Regions from separate parts of the Pantoea sp. LMR881 genome, predicted to be linked through region 2. Evidence: predicted binding sites of a transcription regulator. Region 2 holds the regulator's gene; each other region holds the start of a gene.

Region 1 (3,129 bases), 1.6 Mb from region 2:
GTGGAAATGAGTAAACCGAACATCGGCCCACGCGCGTTGCGCCTGACCAGTTTACCCAACGAACGAAGCGCGCAGACTGAGATATAAAAAGGCCGCAATTGCGGCCTTTTACGTTAATGTGCGTCGACAAAGACAATTTTCAGTACAAACAGCAGCGCCACAATAACCACACACGGGCTGATTTCACGCCAGCGGCCCGTGCCCAGTTTCATTACGCAGTAAGCAATGAAACCCAGCGCAATGCCTTCGGTAATAGAGAAGCTGAACGGCATCATCGCTGCGGTGACAAAGGCTGGCACCGCTTCTGTCAGATCATCCCAACGCACGCGCGACAGGCTGGCAGTCATCAATACACCGACATAAATCAACGCCCCCGCAGCCGCATAGCCAGGCACCATTGACGCCAAAGGTGACAGGAACATCACCAGTAAAAACAGGATGCCGGTCACCACAGCCATTAGTCCGGTACGCCCGCCAATCGCCACCCCTGAGGTGCTTTCAATATAAGCCGTTACCGATGAGGTGCCGATCAGAGCGCCGCTTACCGAGCTCACGCTATCAACATAGAGTGCCTGTTTCATGCGCGGGAAAGTGCCTTTCTCATCGGTCAGCCCGGCTTTATCCGTGACGCCAATCAGCGTGCCGGAGGAGTCAAACAGGTTCACCAACATAAAGGAGAAAATGATGCCCGCCATCCCAATATTAAAGGCGCCCCTGATATCAACCTGCCCGACAACAGTACTGATGGAGGGCGGCGCAGAGAACAGGCCGACAAACTTAACGTCGCCCAGCATCCAGCCAATCGCCGTTGTTACCACCATGGAAATCAGCACGGCAGCATGAATATTACGCGATGCCAAAATAGCAATGATAAAAAAGCCGAGCGCACCGAGCAGTACGCTGTGTGAGGTCAAATTACCCACTGTGACCAGCGTATCGGGATTGGGGACAATAATACCGGCGTTCTTCAGGCCCATCATGGCGATAAATAAGCCGATGCCAGCAGTAATACCCACACGCAGGCTGAGCGGAATATTGGCAATCATCCAGTAACGCACACGCAGCAGCGTCAGGATCAGCAAGCCCAGGGCGCCCCAGAAAATCGCGCCCATACCGATTTGCCATGAATAGCCCATCGCGCCGACCACCACAAAAGCGAAAAAGGCGTTCAGACCCATTGCGGGTGCCAGCGCCACAGGCAGGTTCGCAATTAATCCCATCAAAATACTGCCGAGTGCGGCAATCAAACAGGTCGTCACAAACACTGCCTGCGTATCCATGCCCGCCACGCCTAAAATCTGCGGATTGACGAAGACGATATAGACCATGGTCAGAAAAGTGGTAATGCCGGCGATCACCTCGGTGCGCACCGTCGTGCCGTGTTCCTGCAGCTTGAATACGCGCTGCAAAAGGCCTTGTTTGTTCATTTCATCCATCCAGAAGAAAAACTTTCGGCGCGTATCCTGGCGACTTTACCCACGCAATACAATGATTTTTCGCAACCGATTGCCAGTCTCGCAATCTGCGCCCATTACGGTAGAGTGAGAAGGTACTCACAAATCAAAGGATAAAGCCCAATGTCGGTAGAATGTGTGTTTTTTGATTGCGACGGCACGCTGGTAGACAGCGAATTACTCTGTACGCAAGCCTATGTAAATACCTTTGCCCGCTACGACATTGCCCTGTCGCTGCAGGAAATGTTTGAAAAATATAAAGGTGTCAAACTGTACGACATTATCCGTGAGGTGGGCGAGGCGCACGATATGGCGTTGCCGATGGATGAAGTGGAAACAGCTTATCGTGCAGAAGTGGCACGGCTGTTTGATGCAGAGTTGAAGCCTGTCCCTGGAGCAAAGGCACTGGTTGAACAGATAAAAGTCGCGATGTGCGTGGTGTCAAACGGAACGGTGAAGAAGATGCAGCATTCGCTGGGTTTAACCGGCATGCTGAAGCATTTTGAACATCACCTCTACAGCGGCTATGACATCCAGCACTGGAAGCCGGATCCAGAGCTGATGCATCACGCCGCCGGGCAAATGCAGGTGCCCATTGAAAACTGTATTCTGGTGGATGATTCAGAAGCGGGCGCCCGGGCCGGTATTGCGGCTGGCATTCCCGTGTTTTATTACTGTGCCGATGCGCATAATCCCGAACTTGATCATCCGCTCGTCACCCGCTTCGACGATATGGCGCAATTGCCCGCGCTCTGGCGCGCCCGCGGCTGGGATCTGGTGTAAAAGAGAGCCGCACCCGTTGCGCAACGCAGGGAAAACTATGCCGCAAACCGTCTGGTTCTTAACTTTGCCTGGTGTAATGGCGTTGGATCTTACCGGCCCCGCCGAATCACTGGCGCTGGCGGGCGATCATTTTACGCTGCGCTATATTGGTCCACAGCCGAGCGTAGTCTGTTCCACCGGCATGACGATCGGCAACATTGAACCCTTACCGGATACGCTGCCGCCAGAAAGTTTGCTGGTGGTGCCGGGCGTTTATGATTCGCGTATTTGCTACGACACGCCGCAGGCGGAGCAGGCGCGCAAATGGCTGCAAACGCAACAGGCGGTGATTCAGGCGCAAAATCTCATGCTGATCTGCGTCTGCTCCGGCGCGCTGCTGGCAGCGCAGGCAGGATTGCTCAACGGTGTTCAGTGCACTACCCATCACGATGTATCAGATCGCATGAAAGCTGCTGCCCCGCAGGCGAGGGTAAAAGATAACCGCGTGTTTGTTGAAGATGGCAACATCTGGACCAGTGCCGGTATTACCGCAGGCATCGATCTCGCTTTGCATTTGATCAACCGGCTTTGCGGCGCGCAACGTGCGTTGGCAGTCGCTCGCGAGATGGTGGTGTGGTTTCGCCGTTCTGGCGATGATCCGCAACTGTCGCCGTGGCTGCGCTATCGCAATCATCTTCACCCTGCCATTCATCGCGCCCAGGATGCGATGATCGCCCATCCGGAACATGCCTGGACACTGGCTGAACTCGCCGCACGTGCCCATGTCAGCAGCCGCCATCTGGCCCGACTGTTTCGTCAGCATTTAGGCATTAGCGTGCGGGAATATCATGAACAACTGCGCGTCGGCATTGCGCGCCAGCGCCAGCAGCAGGGTGAAGCTGCTGAAAAGGCG
Region 2 (3,129 bases):
AGCAAATAATCCCAGGCCCGCCAGCAGTACAGGTTTACGACCGATACGATCGGACAGCGGTCCCCAGAAAAGTTGCGCACAGGCAAACCCCGCGAGGAACAGACTCATACTGGCGCTGATGATGCCGGGTGTCGTATTAAAGGTTTGCTGCATCGCACCAAAGGCAGGCAAGTACATGTCTGTGGCTAAAAAGCCCAACATACTGAGCAGGGCAAGATAAGGCATGAATGTTTTATTGGTTAACATTAGGTTCTCATTTTTAAGCAATGAACGCGGCAGAGTGTAAAAGGTGCACTTCGTGCTGTGAAACGCTAATATTTGCCGATTGCTGTTAAATTTTTTGCAGGCAGATTATGTGGTCAGAATATGCGTTAGAAGTGGTTGATGCCGTGGCCAGAGGCGGAAGTTTTAGCGCCGCTGCGCAGGAGCTGCATCGTGTGCCTTCTGCTATTAGTTATACCGTGCGTCAGCTTGAAACCTGGCTGGCGGTGCCCTTATTTGAACGCCAGCATCGTGAAGTAGTTTTAACCCCGGCGGGTGAGCATTTTGTACGTGAAGGGCGGAGCGTCATCAAAAAAATGCTGGCTACCCGACGGCAATGCCAGCAGCTGGCCAATGGCTGGCGCGGTCAGTTGAGCATTGCAGTTGACTGCATTGTCAAACCTGAACGCACGCGACAGCTGGTAAAGATTTTTATCGCCACTTCCCGGACATGGAATTACACATTAGCTATGAAGTTTTTAATGGTGTCTGGGATGCGCTGGCTGACGGGCGTGTCGATGTGGCGATCGGTGCAACGCAGGCCATTCCGGTGGGAGGGCGTTTTGCCTTTCAGGATATGGGGGCGCTGAACTGGCGTTGCGTGGTGAGGCATAACCATCCATTGACACAGGAAAGCCAGCTCGATGATGACACGCTACGGCGCTGGCCTTCACTGGTGCTGGAAGATACCTCACGGGCTTTGCCACGCCGCATGACCTGGACGTTAGATAATCAGCGTCGGCTGGTGGTGCCGGACTGGCAAACCGGGCTGGATTGTGTGCTGGGAGGATTGTGTGTGGCAATGATGCCGGGCCATCTGGCACATCCGCTGCTTGATGCAGGCGAGTTAGTGGAGTTGACGCTGCCAGTCGCTTTTCCGGAAAGCCCTTGCTGCGTCAGCTGGGCTGAAGATCGCGCATCACCGGCGCTGGGCTGGTTGCTCAATTACCTGGGTGATGCGCAAACGCTTAATCAAGAGTGGTTAAGCGAAGTTTAGCGGCGATAGTCGCGGAAAGGGCCATAACCCACTGAGCGACGTTCAATTAAGGTTGGATGGACCTCAATAGTTTGTGACTCTTCACGCTTGCTGGTAATACGATCCAGCAGCATCTCCAGCGCCTTTTCGCCAAGCTGAGCTTTCGGCTGATGCACCGTGGTGAGAGCCGGCGTGAAATAGCGTGCGTTGCGCACATTATCATAGCCAATGACGGAAATATCCTGTGGTACGCGCAAACCCATCTCATCAGCCGCACAGATCGCGCCCATCGCCATAATGTCGCCGCCGCAAAATACCGCAGTAGGCCGCTGTTTTTGCGACAGAATTTGCTGCATTGCCTGATAACCTGAGTCTGGCTCAAAATCACCCTGTACAATCCACTCTGCGCGGGGCTGAATACCTGCTTCTTCTAACGCTTTCAAAAAACCGGCATGGCGGCCGCCTCCGGTGTTACGTTCCAGCTGGCCAGGAATTGCACCGATATCGCGATGTCCGCGCTCTATCAGATAGCGGCCGGCAAGATAGCCACCCTGAAAGGCGTTATCCAGAACGGTATCGGTAAAATCGGCGCGAGATTCGCCCCAGTCCATCACCACCATAGGGATGTTGCGGTTCTCTTCCAGCATTTTTAGCAGATCATCAGGATACTCTGAGCACATCACCAACAGCCCGTCGACGCGCTTTTGCGCCATCATCGAGAGATAAGCACGCTGTTTTTGTAGATCGTTGTGCGCGTTACCTAAAATCAGCGTGTAACCCTTGTCGAAACAATGGTTTTCCACCGCTTCAATAATTTCAGCAAAATAAGGCGCTTCGCTGGAGGTCGCCAGTAATCCCAGCGTTTTGGTGTGATTCACCTTCAGACTGCGGGCAACCGCGCTGGGTGAATAATGCAGTTCCTGAATGGCTTGCCAGACTGCATTGCGCGTTTCTTCCGCCACAAAACGCGTTTTATTGATGACGTGAGAGACGGTCGTTGTAGAAACGCCAGCACGTTTCGCCACATCTTTAATTGTTGCCATGAAAAAGGACTCCCGGACTTATCGCAACTCGCTGATAAGCATAATGTTAAACGTTTGCGTCTGCTAAGGGTTTTGCCCGCAAATATGCAGTAATTTTGCCGGTAAAAAGGCGTCTGGGCGGGTTAATTACGCCAAAAGAAGACTGCGAACGGAACCGACGTTGCGCGCGTTGCGCAACAAAGGCTGGATTCTAACAAGGCTGAGCGGATAAAACGAGATTTTTACCGGGTCGTATGGGAAAATGCCTTATCCCTACAAACTGTGTGACTAAGGAGAACGAGATGAGTACCGATCTGAAACTGGCGCTGGCGACCACGGGCGCGGCGCTGCTGATGATTGTGGTGTTTAGCTTTACCGCGATTCTGCATTAATAAAAAAGCCGGGACAGTTCCCGGCTTTTTTGATCTGACGTTAACGAATCGTTTTTGGCGTCATCATACGCCGCGCACCGATATAATGTCGTTGCCAGTAATCCTCGCCAAGGGCGCTGATCTGAATATCTTTGCCGGTCCGTGGCGATTGAATAAATTTGCCATTTCCGAGGTAAACACCCACATGATCGGCGGTGCCGCGGCCATTAATACGGAAAAAACCAAATCGCCTTTTTCCAGGGATTCGCGTTTAACCGGCGCTGCATCACGCAAATGATACATTTCATTGGCGGTGCGTGGGATTTTAAATTTCAGCAAATCTTTGTAGGCGTACCAGACTAATCCACTGCAATCAAAACCGGTATGAGGCGAGGTACCGCCCCACTGATAAGGTTTACCCAATTGCCCCATCAGCTTTGCCATCGCGGTTTCACGCGCTTTTTGATAACGCTGCCGGTGAGCCTTACTCATTTTGATG
Region 3 (3,129 bases), 2.6 Mb from region 2:
CGGTGCCCGCTTTTTTTACCACCAGCGCCACGATACAAAACAGCAGGCCACACAAGATAAACCCGCCCAGTGCGACTTCGTAACCGAGCGGCAACAGCAACAGCACCGGTGAAATAAAGGCAAAGCTGGAGCCTAAATAGGCCGGGATTTTACCTTTACAGATAAACAGATAGAGAAGCGTGCCGATGCCATTAAACAGCAACACCGTAGCCGGGTTGATGTGAAAAAGAATCGGCACCAGCACCGTCGCACCAAACATGGCGAACAGATGTTGCAGGCTGAGTGGAATGGTTTTCAGTAACGGCGGTCTTTCGTTAACGCCGATGGCACGACGAGTCATCATTTATCCCCTTTCCCCGCTGTTCTTCAGGCTGGCGGACGTTGGCCGCTTTCGTTCACCCGAATGACTCAGAGAGATTGATTGTTGTGTTTTTGGCTAAAAAAAGCCGACTCTGTGGTCGGCGTTATTAAAATTTTTTCTGCATGAACAGGCCGGGCGCAATAGATGAAGATAATGTGCTGCCAGCGCAAAGAAACGTCGCGTACGGAGGTACGAGAAGATTTCGAGCCCTGCCCGAAAACAAAGTGACAAGCAACGTCGCCCGGAACGATCATTATTTTGTGCCGAAAATCTTATCCCCGGCATCGCCAAGGCCCGGAATAATGTAACCTTTCTCGTTCAGTCCCTGATCGACCGAGGCGGTGTACAGCTCAACATCCGGGTGCGCTTTTTCCAGTGCCGCGATCCCTTCCGGCGCAGCCACCAGCACCAGCACCTTAATGCTGCTGCAACCGGCTTTCTTCAGCAGGTCGATGGTGGCGATCATTGAGCCACCGGTAGCCAGCATCGGATCAACAACCAGTGCCAGACGCTCTTCAATATTAGAAACCAGTTTCTGGAAATAAGGCACTGGCTCCAGCGTCTCTTCGTCACGGTAGATGCCAACTACGCTGATGCGTGCGCTTGGTACATGCTCCAGCACACCTTCCATCATGCCAAGGCCCGCACGCAGGATCGGTACAACCGTGATTTTTTTACCTTTGATTTGATCGACTTGCACCGGGCCGTTCCAGCCCTCAATCGTTACGCTTTCGGTTTCCAGGTCAGCGGTGGCTTCGTAGGTCAGCAGACTGCCGACCTCAGATGCCAGCTCGCGGAAACGCTTCGTGCTGATATCATGCTCACGCATCAGGCCCAGTTTATGTTTGACCAGCGGGTGTTTAACTTCCACGATCTTCATTGTTGTTCTCCCGGAATGAGTTGAGCTAAAAAAAAATCGCGGGATTATACCGCCTTTTTGCCTGCGCGCCATATGTCGTTGTGCAAAGTGAAAACTTTTGCCGTCATAAAATAAGGATTGATGAAAATTGCACAGTGCGCAATCTGAGACTCGCAAACGTTTGCCTGCGCTGTTAGAATTGCCGCGCTTTATTTTAACCACCAACCGCAACTCGCGTGGGGACCTCGCAGTGACCGACAAGACCTCTCTCAGCTACAAAGACGCCGGCGTTGATATTGATGCTGGTAACGCTCTGGTTGACCGTATTAAAGGCGTAGTGAAAAAGACTCGTCGCCCGGAAGTCATGGGTGGACTGGGCGGTTTCGGTGCGCTTTGTGCGCTGCCGCAAAAATACCGTGAACCGGTGCTGGTCTCCGGGACCGATGGCGTAGGCACCAAGCTGCGTCTGGCGATGGACCTGAAGCGCCATGATGCTATCGGCGTTGATCTGGTTGCGATGTGTGTAAACGATCTGGTGGTGCAAGGCGCTGAGCCGTTGTTCTTCCTGGATTACTACGCCACCGGCAAGCTGGACGTAGAAACCGCATCAGCCGTGATCACCGGCATTGCCGAAGGCTGTCTGCAATCGGGTTGTGCGCTGGTCGGCGGCGAAACCGCTGAAATGCCAGGCATGTACCACGGCGAAGATTACGATGTCGCGGGTTTCTGTGTTGGTGTGGTTGAGAAGTCAGACATTATTGACGGCAGCAAAGTACAGGATGGTGATGTGCTGATCGCGCTGGGTTCAAGCGGCCCGCACTCTAACGGTTATTCGCTGGTGCGCAAGATCCTGGAAGTGAGCAACACCGATCCGCTGGTTGAGCAGCTGGATGGTAAACCGCTGGCCGATCACCTGCTGGAACCGACGCGCATCTACGTGAAAAACATTCTGAGCCTGATTGAGCAGATTGATGTGCATGCTATCGCCCACCTGACCGGTGGTGGCTTCTGGGAAAACATTCCACGCGTCCTGCCTGATAATACGCAAGCGGTGATTGACGAGAAAAGCTGGCAGTGGCCGTCAGTATTTACCTGGTTGCAGCAAGCGGGTAACGTCAGCCGTCACGAAATGTATCGCACCTTTAACTGCGGTGTGGGCATGGTGATCGCGCTGAGTCCGGCTGATGCTGACAAAGCGGTTGAACTGATGAGCGCCGCAGGTGAGCAGGCGTGGAAAATCGGTGTGATCAACGCCTCTGAGGCTGAAGAGCGTGTGGTTATCAACGCATGAAAAAACTGGTTGTACTGATTTCCGGTAACGGAACTAACCTTCAGTCCATCCTCGACGCCTGCGCAAGCGGGCGTATTCACGGCAGCGTCGCTGCCGTGTTCAGCAACAAAGCTTCTGCTTATGGCCTGGTGCGTGCTCAGGAAGCTGGCATCCCTGGTCATTCGCTAGCGGCCAGCGCCTTTGCCGATCGTGAAGCCTTTGATCAGCAACTTATTGCCGGCATCGACGCTTACGCGCCTGATGTCGTGGTGCTGGCGGGTTATATGCGCATTTTGAGCAGTGCCTTTGTTGCGCACTATCACGATCGCCTGCTGAATATTCACCCTTCCCTGCTGCCGAAATACCCCGGCCTGCATACCCATCGTCAGGCGCTGGAAAACGGCGATGTCGAGCACGGCACTTCCGTACACTTTGTGACCGACGAGCTGGATGGCGGCCCTGTTATTTTACAGGCCAAAGTGCCCGTGTTTGCTGAGGACAGCGAGGAGATCATCACGGAACGTGTTCAGCACCAGGAACACGCCATTTATCCGCTGGTGATTAACTGGTTTGTCGAAGGAAGACTGACGATGCGCGAAGGTAAAGCCTGGCTGGACGGTAAACCGTTACCGCCACAAG
Region 4 (3,129 bases), 1.4 Mb from region 2:
TAGCTACCTTCCAGCAGAACAGGGCGTCACGCAATTCCTGCTCAGTTGGCTGGCGCTTGCTGACCACACGTAACTGGCTGGCTTCAACCATCCCCAGATCGCGATCCTGAACCAGTAAACCGCCATTTACGCGTTTGAAGTCCAGGCCTTTCACACGATCCTGCCACTGGCCGCAAACCAGCACGCGAACGTTCTGTTTGCTGGCCGTGATTTTTAATGCTGCCTCAGTAGCGGAAGGGGCAATAATCACTTCAACAAACTGACGGCTGATAATTGCCTGCGCGGTCGCTTCATCCAGCTCGCGGTTAAACGCAATAATGCCGCCAAAGGCAGAAGTCGGATCGGTTTGATAAGCGCGCTCATAGGCAGCAAGAACAGAATCGCCGACTGCCACGCCGCATGGATTAGCGTGTTTGACGATAACACACGCAGGTTCGCTGAACTCTTTTACGCACTCCAGTGCCGCATCAGTATCAGCGATGTTGTTGTAAGAGAGCGCCTTGCCCTGAACCTGCTGTGCAGTAGCGACAGAGGCTTCCTGGACATTCTCTTCTATATAGAAAGCAGCATCCTGATGGCTATTCTCGCCGTAACGCATATCCTGCTTCTTAATGAAGTTAAGATTCAGCGTACGTGGGAAGCGGCCAGCCGGTTCTTTGCTCTGACCGTGATAAGCCGGCACCAGGCTACCGAAATAGTTGGCAATCATGCTGTCGTAAGCGGCTGTATGTTCGAAAGCTTTAATAGCCAAATCGAAACGCGTTTCCAGGGTCAATGAGTTTTCGTTGGCATCCAGCTCAGCCACAATGGCATCGTAGTCACTGCTCTTCACCACAATCGCCACATCTTTATGGTTCTTAGCGGCTGAGCGCACCATTGTCGGTCCGCCGATATCGATATTCTCGACGGCATCTTCCAGTGAGCAGCCTTCGCGCGCAACGGTTTGTGCGAAGGGATACAGATTGACGACCACCATGTCGATAGGGCTGATTGCATGCTGCGCCATGATGGCATCATCCTGACCACGACGACCCAGAATACCGCCATGCACTTTGGGGTGCAGCGTTTTGACGCGTCCATCCATCATTTCCGGGAAACCGGTGTAGTCAGAGACTTCAGTCACAGGAAGGCCAGCATCTGCCAGCAGGCGAGCAGTGCCGCCAGTGGAGAGTAACTCGACACCGCGGTTGGAGAGCGCCTGAGCAAATTCAAGGATACCGGCTTTGTCAGAAACACTAAGCAGAGCGCGGCGTACAGGACGACGATGTTGCATGGTGGTTTTATCCCTTGGCTTTGTTTCGCGTAAATAAGAGCGTTACATCAAGCTTTGCGATCTCTTCTTTTATAAAGAAAGAAAGAAAACTTCAGGTAACGCCCCGAAAAGGGGCGTCCGTTACGTCGCGGGGCATTGTAGCGAAAACGTTTGCGTGATGCTCGTCTAAATTCGTGATGCTGAATAATGTGGATAAGTTTGTGTGTAACTGCGTATAAAGCCGCATTTTGCTGTGGAATGCAGCGAACGGTTGTTTTTATTGAATTTAGTGGTTGCACGCGCCGAACAACTCCCTATAATGCGCCTCCATCGACACGGCACACCGGCTTACGGAATGACGGGTCGGGAGGTTCAGGAGACTGAGCCGCCGGAGAAAAACTTCGAAAAAAGAAGTTGACTCTGAAGGAGGTTAGCGTAATATACGCCACCTCGCGACAGACGGTTAACCCGCTGGTCGCACTGCTCTTTAACAATTTATCAGACAATCTGTGTGGGCACTCGCAGGATTGATATCAGCGTCTCCGGACGTAAAAAATATCAAGTCTCTGCTGGGTGAACACGTAATTCATTACGAAGTTTAATTCACAGAGCATCGCTTCACGGGTTGAAGCAAATCAAACTTTAAATTGAAGAGTTTGATCATGGCTCAGATTGAACGCTGGCGGCAGGCCTAACACATGCAAGTCGGACGGTAGCACAGAGAGCTTGCTCTTGGGTGACGAGTGGCGGACGGGTGAGTAATGTCTGGGGATCTGCCCGATGGAGGGGGATAACCACTGGAAACGGTGGCTAATACCGCATAACGTCGCAAGACCAAAGTGGGGGACCTTCGGGCCTCACACCATCGGATGAACCCAGATGGGATTAGCTAGTAGGCGGGGTAACGGCCCACCTAGGCGACGATCCCTAGCTGGTCTGAGAGGATGACCAGCCACACTGGAACTGAGACACGGTCCAGACTCCTACGGGAGGCAGCAGTGGGGAATATTGCACAATGGGCGCAAGCCTGATGCAGCCATGCCGCGTGTATGAAGAAGGCCTTCGGGTTGTAAAGTACTTTCAGCGGGGAGGAAGGCGATGAGGTTTAATACCGCCTCGTCATTGACGTTACCCGCAGAAGAAGCACCGGCTAACTCCGTGCCAGCAGCCGCGGTAATACGGAGGGTGCAAGCGTTAATCGGAATTACTGGGCGTAAAGCGCACGCAGGCGGTCTGTTAAGTCAGATGTGAAATCCCCGGGCTTAACCTGGGAACTGCATTTGAAACTGGCAGGCTTGAGTCTCGTAGAGGGGGGTAGAATTCCAGGTGTAGCGGTGAAATGCGTAGAGATCTGGAGGAATACCGGTGGCGAAGGCGGCCCCCTGGACGAAGACTGACGCTCAGGTGCGAAAGCGTGGGGAGCAAACAGGATTAGATACCCTGGTAGTCCACGCCGTAAACGATGTCGACTTGGAGGTTGTGCCCTTGAGGCGTGGCTTCCGGAGCTAACGCGTTAAGTCGACCGCCTGGGGAGTACGGCCGCAAGGTTAAAACTCAAATGAATTGACGGGGGCCCGCACAAGCGGTGGAGCATGTGGTTTAATTCGATGCAACGCGAAGAACCTTACCTACTCTTGACATCCACGGGATCGGGCAGAGATGCCTGAGTGCCTTCGGGAACCGTGAGACAGGTGCTGCATGGCTGTCGTCAGCTCGTGTTGTGAAATGTTGGGTTAAGTCCCGCAACGAGCGCAACCCTTATCCTTTGTTGCCAGCGATTCGGTCGGGAACTCAAAGGAGACTGCCGGTGATAAACCGGAGGAAGGTGGGGATGACGTCAAGTCATCATGGCCCTTACGAGTAGGGCTACACACGTG

What was found. The regulator PurR, encoded in region 2, represses purine synthesis genes. The targets are predictions, from matches to a motif close to CANGCAAACGTTTGCNTG.
Region 1: O3W44_RS12295 (NCS2 family permease) is a predicted target of PurR. The motif match lies at 1,496-1,513, and genes of this name have one in related genera.
Region 3: purM (phosphoribosylformylglycinamidine cyclo-ligase) is a predicted target of PurR. The motif match lies at 1,391-1,408, and genes of this name have one in related genera.
Region 4: purH (bifunctional phosphoribosylaminoimidazolecarboxamide formyltransferase/IMP cyclohydrolase) is a predicted target of PurR. The motif match lies at 1,413-1,430, and genes of this name have one in related genera.

The regions. Positions count from the first base shown of each region.
Region 1 is NZ_JAPVOK010000002.1:2,236,462-2,239,590, reverse strand. Features, by position in the region: gene O3W44_RS12300 (4'-phosphopantetheinyl transferase family protein) at 1-87, shown strand, start outside; gene O3W44_RS12295 (NCS2 family permease) at 114-1,427, opposite strand; gene yieH (6-phosphogluconate phosphatase) at 1,578-2,237, shown strand; gene O3W44_RS12285 (GlxA family transcriptional regulator) at 2,275-3,129, shown strand, end outside.
Region 2 is NZ_JAPVOK010000002.1:660,698-663,826, reverse strand. Features, by position in the region: gene punC (purine nucleoside transporter PunC) at 1-246, opposite strand, end outside; partial or broken gene punR (DNA-binding transcriptional activator PunR) at 354-1,258, shown strand; gene purR (HTH-type transcriptional repressor PurR) at 1,255-2,280, opposite strand; gene cydH (cytochrome bd-I oxidase subunit CydH) at 2,562-2,651, shown strand; partial or broken gene O3W44_RS04885 (C40 family peptidase) at 2,692-3,129, opposite strand, start outside.
Region 3 is NZ_JAPVOK010000002.1:3,278,307-3,281,435, reverse strand. Features, by position in the region: gene uraA (uracil permease) at 1-340, opposite strand, end outside; gene upp (uracil phosphoribosyltransferase) at 615-1,241, opposite strand; gene purM (phosphoribosylformylglycinamidine cyclo-ligase) at 1,471-2,511, shown strand; gene purN (phosphoribosylglycinamide formyltransferase) at 2,508-3,129, shown strand, end outside.
Region 4 is NZ_JAPVOK010000002.1:2,046,361-2,049,489, reverse strand. Features, by position in the region: gene purH (bifunctional phosphoribosylaminoimidazolecarboxamide formyltransferase/IMP cyclohydrolase) at 1-1,273, opposite strand, end outside; rRNA gene O3W44_RS11420 (16S ribosomal RNA) at 1,897-3,129, shown strand, end outside.